2 regions of the Devosia sp. J20-27 genome follow, and region 1 is predicted to be linked to the other one. Evidence: predicted binding sites of a transcription regulator. Region 1 holds the regulator's gene; the other holds the start of a gene.
The links. Region 1 encodes PhoB, which activates phosphate uptake and scavenging genes when phosphate is short. Its sites were predicted from a motif close to TGTCATNNANCTGTCAT; they were not measured.

Region 1 (7,251 bases):
GACGAAGCTGTGCGCGGGTGTTGCATTTGCCCCACAAAAACCAAAAACGCGCTGCCTTCAGGCACCGCGTTGCGGGGAAGAGATATGCCTTTGCGGACCCGCAAAGTCAACGTTTCGTGGCAAGTCACTGATTTGACTCAGCTTCCCAAACGCCGAGAAATCTTCGGGTTTTCCACGTGGAAACTCACCCCCGACTCTTGATCCGGATTCCGCCGCCCGTGTAGTATCCGGCCATTGGGAACACGAGATCTCGTGTGGCGGACCCAACCGACCTACGATGCGTAGCGTATCGAACTGTGAGCACCTCCCTGCCACAGAAGGTTCTTGGATTCCGTGCACCAAAGGCGGATTGGAGCATTCTTTGATGGGCTGGACTGATGAGCGCGTCGAACTACTCAAGAAGCTATGGATGGAGGGCCTGAGCGCCAGCCAGATAGCCGGTGTCCTCGGTGAGGGCGTGACGCGCAATGCGGTGATCGGCAAGGTGCACCGCCTGAAGCTGAGCGGACGGGCCAAGCCCGCCAGTTCGGCGCCGCGGGCCCGCAGCGCACCGCGTCCGGCAACCCGCCGCGTCGCCAGCCCGTCGGCTGGTCGCAGCAGCATGGGCGGCGGCGCGAGCCTGGGCAGCATTATGAAGTCGCGCCCGATGTCGACAGGCGGTGGCGGCGGCGGCGGCCTGCATGGCGCGACCGCGCTCAAGATCACCGAAGACTATCAGCCGCAGACCTATGTGGCGCCGCAGGTGCAGGAACTCTTCATCCCCGAGGACAAGCGCCTCAACCTGCTGCAGCTGAGCGAGCAGACCTGCAAGTGGCCGATCGGCGATCCGCTGACGCCGGACTTCTATTTCTGCGGCCAGCACTCGGACGATGGGAAGCCCTATTGCGATTTCCACTCGCGCCGGGCCTATCATCAGGTCGAGAAGAAGAAGCGGTAGGGACAGGTTTTCCTCTGCAGTATCGAGGGCCCCTTGCGGGGCCCTTTTTTTGTTGCGGAAAGGTGGACGACAGGACACGCCGGCCGGCGTTGCCGCCTCCGGTTGTGATGGCAGTCGCGAACAACGGCGGAGCAGAGCCCGTCGATGGTTCGAATGCCGGACGCAGGAAGACGCGCCCGGCTGGAGCTCGGCTCCGCCGTTGCCACCGGGATTTTCGGCGTGCACCGGAAAGGATCAGGGCATTTGCGGATCGCCCCTCCGCCGCAGGGTCGCCGTCTCGACCGGACCACGCTCTTCGCGTTTCTCCAGTCCGACCCCTGGGAATGAGCACGACAGACGCCCATCCACGGCAGCAAATTAAGGCGGCAGGTCACCTGGGCCTGCACACCCTCCCCGGCTTGGCCTGATCCGGGCCGACATCCGGACCACCCGGCCTCGTCCCCCCAATCACTCGTCATGATCTCGCGTTTCGGGGCGGCGATGGGGAAGTGTAATGCGGTGTGATAGCGCGGGGATAAGTCTGTCAGCCGTCTGAACGGATTTGCTGCAGGATGAACGGCAGATGGCAGGGATTTGGAGTGCACTTGGCACACGTAGATCTTCCGGTTTCCTTCTCCCCTTGCGGGAGAAGGTGGCGCGCAGCGCCGGATGAGGGGTGTTGCCTCCACAACGTCGGCGCTTGCAGGGAGTGATGAGCTGTTGCCCTGCCACGACCCCTCATCCGCCCTTCGGGCACCTTCTCCCGCAAGGGGAGAAGGGAAGGAGGGGCTCTCCATCGACAGGTGCGATTGCTCTTCCGCGGCGGTGCCAGAGGGCAGGTGGAGGGGGCGGTGGGAGAGGCAATCTGTCTGCCCTCTGAACGGATTTGCTACAGCCTGAACGGCAGATGGCAGGAATTAGCGGGAGATCGGTGGCTCACCCCTCGTGGTTCGACAGGCTCACCATGAGGGTGTTGGGGCGAGAGTCGCAGCATCAGCGTTTCGAAGACCTCATCCTGAGCTTGTCGAAGGACGAGGTCGGGCACGCGGACGCCGCAGCACCTTGGTGACGGTCGCTGAGTGGCGGTTTGCAGTCGTCACCCTCCCCCTTGCGGGGAGGGATCAAGGGTGGGGAAGCAGCAGGATCGGGGCTCTCAAACCCCCTCCCCAACCCTCCCCGCAAGGGGGAGGGTGGACCGGCCGAGAGGATTGTGGGCAGGAGACATCGATCTCCCGGTTTCCTTCTCCCCTTGCGGGAGAAGGTGGCGCGCAGTGCCGGATGAGGGGTGGGCAACATGTAGTGACGTCGCAGCTCCAGACGACGTGAGGAGCTGTGGCCTTGCCAGAACCCCTCATCCGCCCTTCGGGCACCTTCTCCCGCAAGGGGAGAAGGGAAGGAGGGGCTCATCGTGAGGGTGCAGGGTGTCGTGAGGGCGCCGTTTGTCAGGGCGTGCGGGTGAAGAGGGTGATGGGGGTGCCGGAGAGGCGGGTGGGGAGGGGAGCGCCGTAGCCGTGGGCCTGGGCGAGGCGGAGAGAGGCGAGGTTGGCGGGGTCGATGATGCAGACGCTCTTGGGGAAGCCGGCGGCGTCGAGCCAGGCGAGGGCGGCGGCGAGCGCTTCGGAGGCGTAGCCCCTGCCCCGGGCCCAGGGCGCCAGCACCCAGCCGGCCTCGGGGATGCCGTCAAAGGGCGGATCGGCCTCGCGGTGGAAATCGGCAAAGCCCAGTTCGCCGGCGAAAAGTCCGGAGCGGCGCTCGCGAATGGCCCAGTAGCCATAGCCCAGCAGCGGCCAGAGGCCGCGGTAGCGGAGCAGGCGCATCCAGCTCTCCTGCCGGGAACTGGGGCGGCCGCCCATGAAGCGCACGGTGTCGGTATCGCCCCACATGCCGGCCATGGGCTCGAAATCGTCGAGGCTGTGCAGATCGAGAACGAGGCGATCAGTTTCGAGGCGCATGTATGGAGCCCTGGTGGTTGGCCGTGCTGACGGGGTTGTTATCGCCACTCGGGCGTGAGTGGTCTAGCCTGCGGACCCAGAACGTCGCGGCAGCGGCGACAGCCAAAGGGAGGTCTCGCAATGGAACTGGGCGCATTTTCGGTCAGCCTGTCGGTCAAGGACATTGCGGCATCGCGGGCGTTCTACGAACAGCTGGGGTTCAGCGTCATGCATGGCGACGCCGAGCAGGGGTGGCTGATCATGAAGAGCGCCAGCGCGGTGATCGGACTGTTCCAGGGGATGTTCGAAAAGAACACGCTGACCTTCAACCCGGGCTGGGACGCCAATGGCGAGGAGAGCGAGCCGTTCACCGATGTGCGCGACATCCAGAAGCGGCTCAAGGCGGCGGGGATCAAGCTCGACAGCGAAGCCGACGAGGCGGGCCAGGGACCGGCGCATATCGTTCTGACCGACCCCGACGGCAACCCTGTGCTGATCGACCAGCACCGGTAGAGCGCAAGGGAAAACGCGGCCCGAGGGGCGACCGGTCGGCCCGCCGTCTCTCAGTTCATGGCGGCGAAGCGCTCGTCGAAGGCATAGCCGGCGCCGCGCACGGTGCGGATGGGATCGGCTTCGCTGGCGCGGCGGTTGATGGCCTTGCGCAGGCGGCCAACATGCACATCGACGGTGCGTTCATCGACATAGACGTCGTTGCCCCAGACGCCATCGAGCAGCTGCTCACGGGAATAGACGCGGCCGGGATGGCGCATCAGATATTCGAGCAGGCGGTATTCGGTGGGGCCGAGATGAACCTCGCGACCGGCGCGGCGGACGCGGTGGCTGGTGCGATCGAGTTCGAGATCGCCGGCCTTGAGGACGTTGGTCACCAGCTGCGGGCTGGAGCGGCGCAGCAGCGCCTGGATGCGGGCCTGCAGTTCGGGGATGGAGAAGGGCTTGACCACATAGTCGTCGGCCCCGGTGGCGAGGCCGCGGACGCGTTCCTCTTCCTCGCCGCGGGCGGTGATCATGATGATCGGGATGCGCGCCGTCTCTTCCTTGGAGCGCCAGCGGCGGCAGAGCTCGATGCCCGAGAGCCCGGGCAGCATCCAGTCGAGCAGGATGAGATCGGGCAGGCTTTCGCGCATCAGCTCGGCGGCTTCGTCGCCGCTGGCTGCGGAGGCAACGCGGAAACCTTCGGCCTCGAGGTTGTAGCGAACCATGAGGGCGAGATCGGCCTCGTCCTCGACGATCAGGATGGTGGGCGCCATGGTCCGCTCCTCAGCCCTGCTGACGCTCGTGCTCGTCGGCGCCGAGATGGCGGCCGGTCTCGAGGTAATAGGCCGCTTCGGCGACGTTGGTGGCATGGTCGCCGACGCGCTCGAGGCTCTTGGTGCAGAACAGCAGATGGGTGCACTGGGTGATGTTGCGCGGGTCTTCCATCATGTAGGTGAGGAGTTCGCGGAACAGTGAGGTGTGCATGGCGTCGACTTCGTCGTCGCGGTTGCAGACCTCGATGGCGGCCTGGGCGTTGCGGGCGGCATAGGCATCGAGCGCCGCCTTGAGCTGGCGGGCCACAAGATCGGCCATGTGGCGGACGCCGTTGTAGAACTTCGGCGCCAGGCCGAGGCTCTCGATCTGCAGGGCGCGCTTGGCCAGCTGCTTGGCCATGTCGCCGGTGCGCTCGAGATCGTTGGCGACCTGGATCGAGGTCACCACCATGCGCAGGTCGGCAGCCATGGGCTGGCGGCGGGCGATGATGGAGACCGCCATGTCGTTGATCTGCTGCTGCATCTCGTCGATGCGCTTGTCGTTCTGGCGGACCTGCCGGGCCTGCTCGTGGTCGAGACGGAGCAGCACGGTGACGGAGTCGGTGATGGCCTGTTCGACCATGCCGCCCATTTCGGAAATGGCGCTCTGCAGCGCGGTGAGTTCATCCTCGTAGGAGGAGACGATGTGCTCGTTCAGGGGCATTGTGGTGTCCTCCGTCAGCCGATGCGGCCGGTGATGTAGTCCTGGGTCTTCTTGTTCACCGGCTTGGTGAAGATGTCTTCGGTCTTGCCTTCCTCGATCAGCTTGCCGAGGTGGAAGAAGGCGGTCTTCTGGCTGACGCGCGCGGCCTGCTGCATGGAGTGCGTCACGATGATGATGGTGAACTTCTCGCGCAGTTCGTCGATCAGTTCCTCGATGACAGCGGTGGCGATCGGGTCGAGGGCCGAACAGGGCTCGTCCATGAGCAGCACTTCGGGCTGGGTGGCGATGGCGCGGGCGATGCAGAGACGCTGCTGCTGGCCACCCGACAGGCCCGTCCCCGGCTCCTGCAAGCGGTCCTTGACCTCGTCCCAGAGGCCGGCGCGGCGGATGGAGGAGATGACAATCTCGTCAAGATCGGCCTTGTTGTGGGCGAGGCCGTGAATCTTGGGGCCGTAGGAGACGTTCTCGTAGATCGACTTGGGGAACGGATTGGGCTTCTGGAACACCATGCCGACGCGGGCGCGCAGTTCGACCACGTCGATCGAGGGATTGTAGATGTCCTCGCCGTCGAGCGTGATCAGGCCGGTGACGCGGCAGCCCTCGATGGTGTCGTTCATGCGGTTGAGCGAGCGCAGGAAGGTGGACTTGCCGCAGCCCGAGGGACCGATCAGCGACGTCACCTGATGGCGGCCGATGACCAGATCGACATCGAACAGGGCCTGCTTGGCACCATAGAAGACGCTGACCTTCTCGCCGCGCATGGCCGGCGTCGTCTTGCTCAGGGGAGCAGTGGTGGACTCGGCGGCCTGGGACATGTTGTTCATCCAATCTTGCTCCAGAATAGGATTCTTGTGACTACCACTTACGCTCAAGGCGCTGGCGGAGGAAAATGGCGATGGCGTTCATGACCAGCAGGAAGCTGAGCAGCACGAGGATGCCGGCGGAGGTGCGGGAGACAAAGCCGCGCTCGGGGCTGTCGGCCCAGATGTAGATCTGCGTCGGCAGGGCAGTCGAGGCATCGAGCACGCCGCCCGGGGGGCTGGTGATGAAGGCGTTCATGCCCACCAGCAGCAGCGGCGCGGTTTCGCCCAGAGCCTGGGCGAGGCCGATGATGGTACCGGTGAGGATGCCCGGCAGGGCCAGTGGCAGCACGTGATGGAGGATCACCTGGTGACGCGAGGCACCCATGCCGAAGGCGGCCTCGCGGATGGAGGGCGGCACGGCCTTGAAGGCGTTCCGGGTGACGATGATGATGGTGGGCAGCGTCATCAGCGACAGCACCAGACCACCCACGATCGGCGCCGAGCGCGGCAGCCCGAAGATCTGGATGAACACGGCCAGGCCGAGCAGGCCGAAAACGATAGAGGGGACGGCGGCGAGATTGTTGATGTTGACCTCGATGAGGTCGGTCCAGCGATTGCGCGGCGCGAACTCCTCGAGATAGGCAGCGGCGGCAATGCCGACCGGGAAGCTGATCAGGAAGCAGACCATCAGGGCGTAGAACGAACCGACGATGGCGCCGGCGAGGCCGGCCATTTCAGGGAAGCGGCTGTCGGAATTGAAGATCAGGCCCCAGTTGAACGGGGTGGAGATCCGACCCTGCTCGGCCAGCGCATCGAACCAGGCAATCTGCTGATCGGAAATGCGCCGGTTTTCCTCGGGCGTGTCGCGGCGGATGACACCCTTGTTGAGCTGGTCGAAGGGATCGGCGACCGGCACATCCATGGTCAGCGTGCCGCCGATGACGGAGGGATCGCGGACGACCGCATCGCGGACGATGAACTGGGTATTGTTGGTGAGGATCTGCCCCATGGCGCGCTTCTGCGCCGGTGTGGTGGTTGGCGGCAGCAGGGCCTCGATCCCGTCGGCCACAACGGCGCGCCAGTTGGCCTTGGCGGGATCGGCCGGATCGACGCGCTCGGCAGAAATCGGGAAGTCGATGCGCGCATGGGTCTGCACGAAGGCCTGGTGACCGCCAATGATCAGGGTCGTCAGCAGGATACCGAGGAGACCGATGGCCGTGGAAATCGCGGCGATGCCGTACATGCGCAGGCGGAAGTCGGCGGCATAGCGCCGTTTGCGGCGGATCGCGGCCGGGCTCGACTGATCTCTGGTGGCGGCGGTGGAAGGCACAGTGGCGTCGGTCATCGTTGGCCTCAGTCGTACTGTTCGCGATAGCGGCGAACGATGGTTAGGGCGATAATGTTGAGACCCAGAGTGATCAGGAACAGCATCAGGCCGAGGGCAAAGGCGGCCAGGGTCTTGGGACTGTCGAACGAGGTATCGCCGATCAGCAGGGTGACGATCTGAACCGTCACGGTGGTCACCGAGTCGATGGGGTTGATCGTCAGGGTGGCGATCAGACCGGCGGCCATCACCACGATCATGGTCTCACCGATGGCGCGACTGAGAGCGAGCAGGACGCCACCCATG
Region 2 (7,251 bases), 1.9 Mb from region 1:
AGAGCCCGTTATCCTTGATCACCCGCCGCGCCGTCTCGAAGTAGATGCGGTGGTTCTTGTGCCCGACATGCTCGAACATGCCCATCGAGACGACGTGGTCGGCCGTGCCCTCGAACTGGCGGTAGTCCTTGACCTGGAACTCTACCGGCAACTCCCTGTAGCGCTCGCGCCCATAAGCGGCCTGGTCGGGCGAAACGGTGACGCCGACGCAGCGGGCGCCGTATTTTTCTGCGGCAAAGCCCATGAAGGCGCCCCAGCCGCAGCCGATATCCCAGACCAGCTGGCCCGGCTGTAGGCCGATCTTGCGGCAGACCAGGTCGAGCTTGGCCTCCTGCGCGGCGTCGACCGTGTCGACCCCCTCGGGCCAGTAGCCGCACGAGCCCGTCATGCGCTTGTCGAGCGACGCCTTGTAGGCCTCGGTCTGGCTGTAGTGCATGGCGGCGACGCGCCTCGAGCGGTTGATGTCCTGCATGTTGAACAGCCGCGCCTGGGCATATTGCCAGAGCAGCTGCGGATTGAGCCTGAGCTGTTCGGGGGCCTTCGAGCGCAGGATGCGGTTGAAGAACTCCGGCATGTCGGCCACGTCCCACCAGCCGTCCATGTAGGCTTCGCCGAGCCCCAGGCTGCCCTGCGTCAGCAGGCGGTCCCAGAAGCGCTCATCATGGATCTGCAGGTCCCAGGGATTGGGGCCGTTCGGGACGATACCCACTGCCGCCAGATGCGGCAGGAGCTGAGATTTGAACTGGTTGGCCATAGTCGCGCGATGCTCAGGATGGGGGTCGAGAGGCGGTAGGCCTCGTGAGCAGAGCAATTTTGCGGGGCGATTTCAAGCGCCTCGCAGCGCGGTTGAGCGGGAGGGGCGAACCCCTCCCGCCCGGGTTCAGAGCGTGATGCGGTAGACGCCGAAGCCGGCCTCGCTGGTGTCGCCCGTCGCCTCGATCTTGACCGCGGTGACATCGGCCAGATGCTCGGCGGCCTTGGGGCCGGTTTCGAACAGCACGGTGCCGCCGATCGGCGCCAGCGACCAGTTGCTGTCGGCAGCCGGCTGGATGGTCTTCCGGTCGACGATGTAGCGCACGATGATGTCGCGGTTGGTATCGGGACCCTTGAACACCACCTTGTCCGGGCCGATGCCGGGGAAGTTGCCGCCGCCGCCGGCGCGGTAGTTGTTGGTGCAGACGACGAATTTCTGCGCCGGGTCGATCGGCTTGCCGTCAAACATCAGGTCGACGATGCGGCTGGCGTCCGGGTTGGGCTCGGACTTGCCGTCGGCGGCAAAGCGCGATGGCTGGGTGATGTCGATCTTGTAGGTGACCCCGTCGATGACGTCGAAATTGTAGGACGGAAAATCGGGGTTGATGAGAGCGGCATCGGTGGCGCCGGCCTCCACCTGGTTGAAGATGCCGGCCGAGCGTTCGAGCCAGTTCTTGACGTCGGCGCCGGTGATCACCACCACCTGAATGGTGTTGGGATAGAGGTAGAGATCGGCGACGTTCTTGATCGCCACCGGGCCCACCGGCACGTCGGTATAGTAGTCCGGGCCGCCGCGGCCACCGGCCTTGAACGGGGCGGCTGCCGACAGGATCGGCAGGCCGTCCCAGTCGGTGCCCTTCTGCATCTGCTCAATGTACCATTTCTGGGCGATATTGACGATCTGCACCGACGGATCGTCGGCAACGAGGGCGAAATACGAGTGCAGCGGCGCTGCCGTTTCGCCCACGGCGCGGCGGACATAGGCCAACGTCTCGTCGTGGTCGTCCTGCGCCGCGGCGAGGACGGCGGGTTCGCTTTCGACGATCGGCTTCACCTTGCCCTCGACGCGCTCATAAATCGGGCGCGCCTCCGACGTGTGCGAGACAACGGACCACTTGCCGTCGTCGGCCTTTTCCAGCAGCAGGTCGATCAGGCCCATGTGCGAGCCCCAGAAACCGGCCATCACGGCGGGCTTGCCGGCCAGCGTGCCCTTTTCGGTGTCGGCGCCCTCGACGCCTTCGAAGTCCTTGGCGTTGGGGAACACGAGGTGCTGGTGGCCGGTGAGGACGACGTCGATGCCGTCCACGGCAGCCAGCTGCAGCGAGGCATTCTCGGCGCCGGGACCCTGGTCGGCCGCAATGCCGGAATGCGACAGCGCGACGATCAGTTCGGCGCCTTCGGCCTGCATCCTGGGCACATAGGCCCTGGCGGTCTCGACGATGTCACGGGTGTTGACCTTGCCGGCGAGGTGGCTGGCGTCCCAGGTCATGATCTGCGGCGGCAGGAAGCCGATGAAGCCCAGCTTGATGGTGTGGGTCTTGCCCGCGCCATCGGTCAGCTGCTTTTCGACGATGCGGTAGGGCGGCAGGTAGGTGTCGTCCATCAGCGGGTCGGCGGCGAGTTCGCCCTTGACCAGGTTGGCCGAGACCACCGGGAAGCTGGCGCCGGCGAGGGCGGCATCGAGGAAGTCGAGGCCGTAGTTGAACTCGTGGTTGCCCAGCGTGCCGACTTCGTAGCCGAGTGTGTTCATGGCGGCGATAATCGGATGTGGCTCGTCGGCGAGGCCCTTCTCGTAGGCGATGTAGTCGCCCATCGGGTTGCCCTGGATGACATCGCCATTGTCGACCAGAATCGAATTGCCGGCCTCGGCGCGGATCGAGTCGATGATCGCGGCGGTGCGGGCGAGGCCGAGCGTGTCGTTCGGCGCATCGGCGTAATAGTCGTAGGGGAACACCGCGACGTGCAGGTCGGTGGTCTCCATGATGCGCAGGTGCGCCTGGCCGGCCGCCGCGAGCGCGGCGAACGGGTGCAGCACGACCATGGCGCCGGCGGTGGCGGAGCCCGCGAGGAAGGCACGGCGGGAAATGCCATTATTGAGGTTCATCAGTTTCTCCCTGTCGAATTCGAATTCGCTCTGTCGCTGTGGAACGACAACACCGGAAATCCGGTTATGGTGCGCAGGACGAGGGCGTTACTTGCCGCGTCAGGGTGACGCTGCGATGACTGCGGCACGGCGACTATGAAATTATTGGACCAGATGGTCAAATGCGCGATATGGCGGGCCGGACAAGCGGTCTGGCCGCCTGGCGTCAGGGAGACAAGCAGATGAAATGGCGGGGTCGCGAGCGCAGCTCGAATATCGAGGATCGGCGCGGCCAGGGTGGCGGATTCCGCCGGACCGGCGGGCTCGGCAATCTTGGCGGCATCCGCATCCCGTCGGGCGGACGCTCGGGTGGTGGCCTCGGGCTGGTCGGCATTGTGGTGGTGCTGGGCATCATCTGGTTTGCCACCGGGCAGAACCCCATCGACGTCCTCACCGGCGGCATGTCGGGCTCATCGACGACGACGAGCAGCCAGTGGTCACCGCCGGCCTCCAGTGCCAGCCAGGATGAGCTTGGCCAGTTTGTCGGCGTGGTGGTCAAGGAAACGGAAAACCTCTGGGAAGAGGTGTTCGCGCAGAACGGCTCGACCTACCAGCCCCCCAGCGTGGTGCTGTTTACCGATACGACACAGTCGGGCTGCGGCGTGGCCCAGACGTCGAGCGGCCCGTTCTACTGTCCCAACGACAAGAAGGTCTATATCGACCTCGCCTTCTACGATCAGTTGCGCCAGCAGTTCGGCGCGCCCGGCGACTTTGCGCAGGCCTATGTCATCGCGCACGAGATCGGCCATGCCGTGCAGGACCAGACCGGTGTGCTGCCGGAGTTCAACCGCCTGCGCGGCACCATGAGCCAGGAACAGCAGAACGCCTATTCGGTGCGAGTCGAGCTGCAGGCCGATTGCTATGCCGGCGTCTGGGCCAATTACGCGGACAAGGAAAATCTGCTGGAACAGGGCGATGCCCAGGAAGCCATCAACGCCGCCAACCAGATCGGTGACGATACGCTGACGCGCGGGCAGGTGAGCTCACGCAATTTCACCCACGGCACCAGCCAGCAGCGCATGACATGGTTCAAGCGCGGCATGCAAAGCGGCGACGTGGGGCAATGCGACACTTTCAATTCGTCGATCTGATGGGTTAGGGGAGGGGCGACCAGGAGTTGCCATGTCCCTCATCCCCGATAGCATCAAGCCACATATCCGGCGTTTTGGATTGTCCGGCGTGCTGGCGGTCACCGTCGTCGTCGTCATGCTGGCGGGGATCAACCCGATCACCCTGATTTCGGGACAGGTCTCGCCACCGCCGCCGCCGACGTCGATCACCGGCGTGCCGCCGGCCAGCGCCGATGCCGAGGCCCTTGCCGCCTATCCGCCGGTCGTCGGTGCCGAAGCCGCACTGATGTGGCGCCGGGCCTTCCGGCAGACGGCGCTGGAATATCCCGATATCGCCATCACGACGGTGGCCGACCGCGCGGCGTTCGGCTGCGGTCTTTCGGGCAAGGATGTCACCACTTTCTACTGTCCCGAGGAACAGACGGTCTATGTCGACCTCGATGCCTATGCGCGGCTGCGGCAGGCGTTTCCGCTCGGCGCCGACTATGCCGAGGCACTGCTGGTGGCCGAGGCCTATGGCGCGCATGTGCAGCAGGCGCTCGGATCGCTCGACCGGCTTGTGGCGGCGCGAGCCGCGGCCGACGGGACGGCCGAAGTGCTCGAAAAGCGCGTCGACATGCAGGCTGCCTGCTATGGCGCGATGTGGACCAAAACCGCCGGCATCGAGCCCCTCTACGACAATGCCGCCGTCGTCGCGGCGCTCGACCAGGTCAACCGCAACCGCGCCGCGATCATCGGCCTGCCGGCAGAGAAGCTGATCCCCGAACTCGTCACCCCGGCCAGCGCCGCCGGGCGCAAGACCTGGTACGACGTGGGCTACGCCATCCCGGCGGGCGGCAATTGCGGGCTCGACAAGATCGAGGCCGCAGGCGACCTTTAAGGCCCGGATTTGACTGCGGTCCCAGCCCGCCGAGGTAAAATGATCCCGCGCATCCTGCATTTCACCTGGAAGTCGCAGGCTTTGCCGCGCGTCATGCAGGCCTATTACGATGCCTGGGTGCGATTGCATCCGGGCTGGGACATTCGCCTCTGGACCGACGAGACGATGCGGGACTTCGTCGCCGAGGCCTATCCCGACCTGCTGCCGACCTATGACGGCTATCCCAGGATGATCCAGCGGGCCGATGCGTTTCGTTATCTGGTGCTGGGCAGGCTCGGCGGCGTCTATGCCGATCTCGACGTCGAGCCGTTCCAGAACATCGACCCGCTGCTGTCACTCGACTGCTTCGTCGGGGTCGAGCCGCTCGAACATATCGGCACCGATCGTATCCACCAGGGCGTGCCGATCCTCCTGAGCAATGCCTTCATGGGGTCGGTGCCCGGTCATGGCATGTGGCGCGAAGTCTGCCGCCTGCTGCCGGACCTGGCACATCTGGAAACCTTCTATTCCACCGGCCCGTCCATGGTCACCGCTGTTGCGCTGCGCCTGCCCAGGGCGGAACGGCCGGCACTGCTGCTGCCGGAAGTGTGGTCGCCGCGGCTGTCGAACGGGCTGCGGACAAAGAGCGACGCCCGGCTTCGTGCGCTGCTGCCTGACGTCGGCCGCGTGGTCGGTGCTGAAAGCGGCACTCTGGTCTCGCACATGTGGCACACCACCTGGGTGCCCTGGCACAAGCGAAACAGCCCGCTTTCGGTGCTGTTCCAGTGGCCGACAACCCTCAAGTGGTGGTGGCGGAAACGCCGTTATCCAGAGCTCGCGGCTACCGTTATTCCCGATCCTGCTACACCCTATTTCGACCAGCATCTCGAACCGCCGACCGAGTGGCCACGCGTCCACATCGCCCTGCACCTGCGCGATGGCGCGCTGTCGCCTGATCTGGCCGCTGCGCTGCGCGGCCTGAGCTATCCGCGCCAGCGGCTGAGCGTCGCAATCCATGTGGCGCGCGATGCGGCCGGCGCTGCCGGATCTGCCGACGACTGGAGCCGGCAGCTGGGCCTGCCGGTCGAGATCAGGCGCCTCCGCCATACCGGTACGGCAGCCCTTTCCGAGTGCCTTGACGTGTCATCGACCGATGCTGCCTACCTGCTGCTCATCGATGGCAGCGTGCGGAGCATTCCTGCCGATGCCATCGCGCAGATGCTGGCCGCGCGTCGGCCGGTTGCAGTCGCCAATTGCGTCGACGCTGCCGGAGCCAACGCCGACAGCGGCGTCTTCCGCTACCGCTATGGCGGCAAGTTCCAGGTTCTCTACAAGGACGGCGGTACCGAGGGACCGGTGCGGCGCGACCCCGGCCACCGCAGCTATCTGGGCGAGCAGACGGCGTTCAACATCCTGCCGCTCGATGGCACGGGCGAGAGCTTCGTACTGGTCCGCCGCGACGTTCTGGAGGCCGGCATCGGCTTTGCCGATGGGCCCTATAAATTGCATCAGGGCGGCGAAGCTTTTGCTATCATGGCGCGTGACCGGGGATATGAGGTTGCGGGCCTGCCGGGTGTCGCAGTCGTGCGGCAGACCTGAGACGGCTCCGGACTCACCCCGTCGGGCAGGGGATGCAGAATGACGCCGCTGGCAGAGTATTTCGAGGATGACGGGCAGTTCCCCAACAGTCGGCTGCCGCTGCTGATCTATCTCGATGTGGTGCCGCAGCCCTCGCCGGAGGCGATGGAACGGCTGTTCGAGACAAATGGCTGGCCGCCGGCCTGGCGGTCGAGCGTGTTCACCTACCACCACTACCACTCGCGCTCGCATGAGTGCCTGGGCGTCGCCTCAGGCAGCGCCACCCTGCAGTTCGGCGGGCCGCACGGACGCGCCTTCAAGGTCGCGGCAGGCGATGTGGTGGTCATTCCGGCCGGCGTGGCGCACCAGCGCGTCACTTCGAGCAGCGACTTCCTCGTGGTCGGCTGCTATCCGCCCGGTCAGGAGAGCTGGGACCTGCTCAAGGGCGAAGCCGGCGAGCGGCCGCAGGCTGATGCCAACATTGCCGGTGTCAGCCTGCCGTGGACCGATCCGGTCACCGGCGATGGCGCACTTCTGCAACTCTGGCGGAAAATGAGCTAGGCGGAGGAACCATCCGGCCGCCTTGCCAGCGGCCCGAAAGCGACTCGAAACCACCCGCAGAAGACCCCGGTTTTTTCCGCTATCGGACGCAATCGGCCAGCAGCCTGTTCACACGGCCTTCACGGCGACGTGGGCCGTCGGCAGCGGATCGATCCGTTGCCGCAGCAAACCCCACATGGAGGGATTAATCCCATGACCAGGACCATCACAACCGTCGTTGCAGCATCCATTCTGGCCCTCGGCCTCTCCGGCACCGGCGCCCTGGCGCAGGATGCCATGAGCACCGC

Region 2: the regulator PhoB is predicted to act here: its motif matches at 2,962-2,978, upstream of AC0L4C_RS11440 (bifunctional 2',3'-cyclic-nucleotide 2'-phosphodiesterase/3'-nucleotidase).

Annotation. Positions count from the first base shown of each region.
Region 1 is NZ_CM147875.1:253,897-261,147, forward strand. It holds gene AC0L4C_RS01170 (GcrA family cell cycle regulator) at 365-937, shown strand; gene AC0L4C_RS01175 (GNAT family N-acetyltransferase) at 2,359-2,868, opposite strand; gene AC0L4C_RS01180 (VOC family protein) at 2,989-3,360, shown strand; gene phoB (phosphate regulon transcriptional regulator PhoB) at 3,411-4,115, opposite strand; gene phoU (phosphate signaling complex protein PhoU) at 4,126-4,818, opposite strand; gene pstB (phosphate ABC transporter ATP-binding protein PstB) at 4,833-5,633, opposite strand; gene pstA (phosphate ABC transporter permease PstA) at 5,674-6,966, opposite strand; gene pstC (phosphate ABC transporter permease subunit PstC) at 6,975-7,251, opposite strand, start outside.
Region 2 is NZ_CM147875.1:2,323,432-2,330,682, forward strand. It holds gene cfa (cyclopropane fatty acyl phospholipid synthase) at 1-754, opposite strand, end outside; gene AC0L4C_RS11440 (bifunctional 2',3'-cyclic-nucleotide 2'-phosphodiesterase/3'-nucleotidase) at 881-2,857, opposite strand; gene ypfJ (KPN_02809 family neutral zinc metallopeptidase) at 3,079-3,987, shown strand; gene AC0L4C_RS11450 (neutral zinc metallopeptidase) at 4,019-4,846, shown strand; gene AC0L4C_RS11455 (glycosyltransferase family 32 protein) at 4,886-6,424, shown strand; gene AC0L4C_RS11460 (cupin domain-containing protein) at 6,464-6,964, shown strand; gene AC0L4C_RS11465 (hypothetical protein) at 7,157-7,251, shown strand, end outside.